Linked DNA regions of Anatilimnocola aggregata. The protein of the gene in region 1 binds, or shares a complex with, the protein of each later gene. Links are inferred from orthologs where the notes say so. Each region holds a gene or a part of one and is shown on either strand. Other genes may lie near its edges.

The links.
Region 2: the proteins of trxA (region 1) and ETAA8_RS17840 are in contact, whole or in part, in a crystal structure (PDB 1F6M), measured with the Escherichia coli proteins. The link is inferred for Anatilimnocola aggregata from one-to-one orthologs.

What each region holds. Positions count from the first base shown.
Region 1 is NZ_CP036274.1:4,485,711-4,488,937, reverse strand. What follows is about bases 274-3,178. They hold trxA (thioredoxin), read right to left. Parts: upstream 1,939-3,178; coding sequence 1,609-1,938; downstream 274-1,608. Other genes in these bases: ETAA8_RS16785 (YhdH/YhfP family quinone oxidoreductase), read left to right, coding at 2,346-3,178; ETAA8_RS16795 (AAA family ATPase), read right to left, coding at 381-1,433; ETAA8_RS16800 (DUF58 domain-containing protein), read right to left, coding at 274-424. Also shown: more of ETAA8_RS16800, read right to left, coding at 1-273; more of ETAA8_RS16785, read left to right, coding at 3,179-3,227. UniProt on the Escherichia coli protein: Participates in various redox reactions through the reversible oxidation of its active center dithiol to a disulfide and catalyzes dithiol-disulfide exchange reactions.
Region 2 is NZ_CP036274.1:4,804,753-4,807,865, forward strand. Bases 63-2,853 are described here. They hold ETAA8_RS17840 (NAD(P)/FAD-dependent oxidoreductase), read right to left. Parts: upstream 2,092-2,853; coding sequence 1,033-2,091; downstream 63-1,032. Other genes in these bases: cmk ((d)CMP kinase), read left to right, coding at 63-352; ETAA8_RS17835 (lysophospholipid acyltransferase family protein), read left to right, coding at 394-1,029; ETAA8_RS17845 (sodium-translocating pyrophosphatase), read right to left, coding at 2,270-2,853. In the rest of the region: more of cmk, read left to right, coding at 1-62; more of ETAA8_RS17845, read right to left, coding at 2,854-3,113.

The DNA.
Region 1 (3,227 bases):
GAATCAAGGCACGCACTTGCGAATCGAAGGTTGCCAGCCCCACCGAATCTTGCTGTTGTAGCACCAGCCAGGCGATCGAAGCTGCGAGCAATTGCGCGTACTCGGCTTTAGACATCGCGGCATTGGTGCTTTGATACGTCATACTCTCGCTGACATCGACAATCAGATGGCAGAGCAGGTTGGTCTCGTCTTCGTACTGCTTCAGGTAGAACTTGTCGGTGCGGCCGAAGACTTTCCAATCGAGATGGCGCAGATCGTCTCCCGGCGAGTATTCGCGATGTTCCGCGAACTCGATCGAGTAGCCATGCAGTGGGCTGCGATGCTGACCCGCGATGTACCCCTCGACAACGTGCCGAGCTCGCAATCGCAGTCCGCGCAGCTTAGCCAGCTGCCTGGGATCGAACGATGTCGGCGAGCTTTCCACCAGCGGGATCCTCATCGGCAGGGGGAGTGACGTGGGCAATCAAACGGCGAACGATTTCGTCGGGCGTAATGCCTTCTGCATCGGCATTGAAATTGGTCTTCAAGCGATGCCGCAAAACCGGCGGGGCGATGGCCTGAATATCTTCGTGCGTGACAAACAACCGCCCCTTCAATACCGCGCGGGCTTTCGCACCGAGCACCAGATATTGACTCGCCCGCGGACCAGCACCCCACAGGACATAGTCCTTTACAAAGGCCGGAGCATCGGGTTCGTTGCGCCGCGTCATTCGCACCAATTGCAATGCATACCGGGCGACGTGATCGGCCACGGGAACTTTCCGCACGATGCGAACGAGCTGCTGAATGTGTTCGGCTGAGAGGGTGGGGACGATCTTGAAATCCTGCTCCGCCGTCGTGCGTTTGACGATTTCCAGCTCTTCCTCCATGCTCGGATAATCGACCCAAACGTGGAACATGAACCGGTCGAGTTGAGCTTCAGGTAGCGGGTAAGTTCCTTCTTGCTCAATCGGGTTTTGCGTGGCGAGCACAAAGAACGGTTCGGGAAGCAAATGCCGCTGGCCACCGACAGTCACTTGATTCTCTTGCATCGCTTCGAGCAGAGCTGCCTGGGTCTTGGGGGGCGTGCGATTGATTTCATCGGCGAGGACGATGTTGGCGAAGATCGGACCAGGTAGAAAGCGAAACACTCGCTGCCCGGTGCTCTTATCTTCTTGAATCACTTCGGTGCCGGTGATATCCGATGGCATCAGGTCGGGCGTGAACTGCACGCGGCTGAATTGCAACGCTAAGGCATCGGCCACGCTCCGAATCATGAGCGTTTTCGCCAGGCCGGGCACACCTACGAGCAAGCAATGGCCGCGCGAAAACATCGCCACGAGCAGTTGCTCAATCACCGATTGCTGCCCGACAACCACCTTGCTCAGCTCGCGCGTGATCTGGCCGTAGGCTTCGTGCAGTTGATGAACGGCTTGCAAATCGGCGGTGGTCATGCGGCTGCCTGTGGGTGCAAAGTCGATGAGAGGACGACCATGGTCATCTTACTAGGCATGCTGACAGCATCACACTACCAATCCCAACTCTGCTTAGCCAAGAAACGACACCAGCCCGCGAATTCGAGATTCACGGGCCGGTTTGCTTTGACTTAGTCGCGTACAGGTTCGCTACTTACGCCTTGGCGGCGTCGAGCGCTTCTTGCACACGGGCCTTATTGGGAATGCCTTGAAAGCGTTGCACCGGTTGGCCCTTGTGGAAAATGATCAGTGTGGGAATCGCTTCGATTCCGTACTGCATGGCCGACGACTGGCTGTCGTCGACATTCACTTTACCGACTTTGGCCTTACCGACGTTTTCCGAAGCCAATTCGTCAATCATGGGCGCGATTTTACGGCATGGTCCGCACCAGGGAGCCCAGAAGTCGACGAGCACAGGTTGATCGCTCGAGATCACTTCGGCTTGGAAATTGGTATCGTTGATTTCGACTACATTGGCGCCCATGGTGTGCTCCTTTGAGCCGCCCAAACCGGGCAGCAGCGACGGGTATAATCTTGCGAGGTTACGTTGACTTTGACGGCTAGATGGACAGGTTAGATCTTCGACCGATCGAGTTACTGAGTTATACCGCCAAGGAGATAATTCCTTTCACTGCGGTAAACACCAACTGCTGAAGAAATGCTGACTTCGACCGTTGGTTCCATCAGTCTTTCAAACTCGCCGAAGAATTCCAGATTCTAGGTGTCTTGCGATTGTGCTGTCAACCTGGGCTGGTACCAGCCAGTAGCCGTAACTCATGCTGCGGGAACAACCTACGTCAAGGTGCTGACTTGCGTTCGGGCGCTTTGCGCCTCCCTCTCCCGCGTAGGGGACACTTGCGCCGGACAACATCCCTCTCCCTGGAGTTTCTGATGATCGACAACTTCACTTGCTTTTATGTGGAAAAAGATGCGGCCGGCAAGGTGACGCGCGGAGTCTGCTCACTGCCGTTTGATGCGCTGGGGGCCGATGAAGTGCTGGTCAGAGTGGAGTACTCATCGCTCAACTACAAGGACGCGCTGGCCGCCGGAGGTCATCCGGGAGTCGTACGCACGTTGCCTCATGTGCCGGGCATTGATGCAGCGGGCATCGTCGAAGCGAGCACCAACCCGAGATTTCTGCCCGGGCAAAGTGTGGTCATCACGGGCAACGATCTGGGAGCAGGACATTGGGGCGGTTGGTCGCAATTTGTTCGCATTCCGGCCGATTGGATCGTTCCACTTCCCGCCGGACTTTCGCTGAAGGAAACCATGATTCTCGGCACGGCTGGCTTTACTGCCGCGCAGTGCGTGCAGGCCTTGATAACAAACGGAATTGCTCCCGACGCAGGCGAAGTGGTCGTGACTGGCGCAACCGGCGGGGTCGGTTCGCTGGCAGTAAAGTTGCTCGCGCAACTTGGTTATCAAGTGGTTGCCGTCACAGGCAAATCGCAGCTGGCCAGTACACTGCAAAGTTGGGGGGCGAAGCAAGTCATCGGACGTGACGAAGTACTAAATGCAACAACTAAACCGCTCCTCTCGGCGCGCTGGGCAGCCGCGGTCGATACCGTGGGAGGACAAACCTTGACGACCATTGTGCGGCAACTGCGCGACTATGGCGTGGTGGCTGCGTGCGGGCTGGTCGGTGGTACCGAATTGTCGCTATCGGTGCATCCGTTCTTATTGCGTGGCGTGATTCTCGCGGGCATCGCCTCAGCTGCACTTCCTTACGATCGTCGCTTGCGAATCTGGGAACAGTTAGCTGGCCCCTGGCGC
Region 2 (3,113 bases), 320 kb from region 1 along the record:
CCATTTGCAGCGCGAATTTGCCGAAGGTAGCGATACGGTCACCGAGGGTCGCGATCAAGGAACGGTGGCGTTTCCGCATGCCGAGTGCAAGATTTATCTGACTGCTTCGCCCGAAGAGCGAGCAACTCGCCGGCACACGGAGTTGCAAGCGCGGGGCGAGCAAATATCTTGGGAGGAAGTGCTGCGACAGATCAACGACCGCGACCGGCGAGATATGCAGCGTGAATTTGGTCCGCTCCGCCGGGCCGACGATGCCATTGATGTGTGCACCGATGGTTTGAGTACAGAACAAGTGATTGTCCGGTTGGAAAGCATCGTTCGCGAGCGGCAGCAGAAGCTGTCGCTAGTTTAACCTTCCTCCTTGTTTGACCGCCTTCGATTGATCCCCTTCGTATGGAACGCTCCTGGATTCAGCATGCCGGTTACGATGCGTTCCGCAATTTTTCACGGGTTTTCGGAATCGTCGTTTATCGGCTGCGTTGGCAAGGTGCGGAGCACTTCCCGCGGGAAGGTGGCGCGCTAATCTGCTCGAACCACCAGAGCTATTTCGATCCGGTGCTGGTCGGGCTGACCTGCAGTCGGCGAATGAACTACCTGGCCCGCGATACGCTCTTCAAGAATCCGCTTCTTGCCCCACTGATTCGCTTTCTCGATGCCATTCCCATCGACCGTGAAGGAGGCGGGCTGGCCGGTTTGAAGGAGACACTTCGCCGACTCAAGGCAGGCGAGCAAGTGCTTATCTTTCCCGAAGGGACGCGGTCGCAAGATGGCGAGGTCTCGTCGCTGAAGTCAGGGTTTTGCAGTGTGGCGCGTCGCAGCAAAGTACCACTCGTACCCGTTGGGCTCGACGGAGCTTATCAGGCCTGGCCGCGGTCGGCAAAACTGCCGCGGCTAGGGCGAATCGCTGTCGTTATCGGTGAGCCGCTATCGCCGGTGCTCATCGCGTCACTCACCGACGAGCAAGTGGTGAGTGAATTGGAAGGTCGCATCAAGGAATGCCATCGACGGGCACGCGCAATGCGCGCGTAACGCTTAAATACCCTCGGCTGCCAAAAAACGCTCGGCATCAAGAGCGGCCATACAGCCAGTTCCCGCAGATGTAATCGCCTGGCGATAGTAGTCGTCGGCAACATCCCCCGCAGCAAACACGCCCGGCACGCTGGTGTAAGTGCGGAACGATTGCGTCAGTTTCACGTATCCCTTTTCGTTCAGTTCCAACTGGCCGTTAAGGAACGACGTGTTTGGCGTGTGGCCAATCGCCAGGAACAGGCCGCTGGCTGCAAGTTCTTCCTTGGTACCGTCTTGATTATTCTTCAGACGGATGCCCGTAACGCCCGGTCCACCTGGCTTGTCGTCACCGAGTACTTCGTCGACTTCGCGGAAGAAGTGAATCTTGATTTTGGGATTCGTTTCGGCCCGTTCCTTCATGATCTTCGAGGCGCGAAAAACATCGCGCCGCATCAGCATGTGAACGGTCGAAGCGTACTTGCTGAGGTAGGTCGCTTCTTCGACGGCCGAGTCACCACCGCCGACAACGACCATCGGCTTGTTGCGGAACCGAGGAAGCGCGCCGTCGCAAACCGCGCAGGCACTTACGCCGCGATTCTTGAACTTCTCTTCTGACGGCAGGCCCAGATAGTTCGCCCGGGCACCAGTCGAAACGATGATGGTGTGCGATTCAATTGGCTCTCCCTCGCGCGGTGTGATGACGAACGGCCGCTTGCTGAGATCGACCGAGACCACGTCGTCGGTGACGATTTTCGTGCCAAAGTTGAGGGCCTGTTGACGCATTAAGTTCATCAATTCTGGGCCGGTCACCGCGTGCGGGTGCTCTTCGATCATGAAGTCGTTGTGCCGTTCCGGATCAATGGCCGACTTGATGTAGCCGCTCAGGTTCCCGGAGGGAAAACCGGCATAGTTCTCGACCTCAGTGGTCAGATTCAATTGCCCCAGCGGCAAGGTGCCAGAGATCCGGTTCTCTTCAGTGATTGCCCCTTCGAACACGATGGGGTGCAAGTTTGCGCGGGCCGCATAAATCGCGGCAGACCAACCAGCGGGGCCACTGCCAATAATCACCACATGCTCGGGCATGGAAACATCCTGAAAGAGTGTGAAACCAATCAAGCCTGATTATAGGAACAGCCGCCCGGTCGTAAACCGGCGGCTGTGGCTAGTTTGGTAGAAGTGAACTATTCCGAGCGGACACTTTGCGGGGAAGCACCTCCGAGTTGAGGTGATTCCCCGCCAGTCAAGCCCGTTCGTCGCAGGATTAGAAGATGCCGAGGGCAGCCAGGCTGTAGCGAACCACCAGACCGGCGGCCACCACGCTCACCATGCTCATCAGTTTGATGAGAATATTCAAGCTGGGGCCGCTCGTGTCCTTGAAGGGATCGCCGACGGTATCGCCGACCACAGCTGCCTTGTGAGCATCCGTCTTTTTGCCGCCAAAGTTGCCGGCCTCGATGTGCTTCTTGGCATTGTCCCACGAACCACCCGAGTTCGACATGAACACAGCCACGCAAAAGCCCGTGGCCAGCGTTCCGACCAGCAAACCCAGCACACCGCCCACCCCTAGGAGCAAACCGATGACGACTGGGGTCACGAGACCAAGGAGCGAAGGCAGAATCATTTCCCGCTGGGCAGCGACCGTGCTGATCTGCACCGGGCGAGCGTAATCGGGCATTGATGTTCCCGCCATAATCCCCGGGTTCTCTTTAAACTGGCGGCGGACCTCTTCTACCATTCCCTTGGCCGCACGTCCCACCGCTTTCATGGTCATGGCGCAGAACACAAACACCGACATCGAGCCCAACAGAATGCCGACCATCGCTTTGGGATTCATCAGCGACGCGTCATAGTACGTGGCAAAGTCGGGAATGGTGGCATGTTTGAGCTCGATTAGCGTCAATTGATCGTCGCCCATCGTGAGCTTGCGCCGCTTTGGACTTCCTTTGAAATCGGTCTCTACAAGTCCAGTGCTTTGGCCTGTTTTTGCCAACGGCAACGCTTGCCAGGCGGGCAAACGAGCTTCGGTCGGCATGATGAGGTACATCTCGTAATTCTTGGGATCGTTTCCGTTTTTGTGGAGAACGAAGTTCTGATTGATCTTGTAG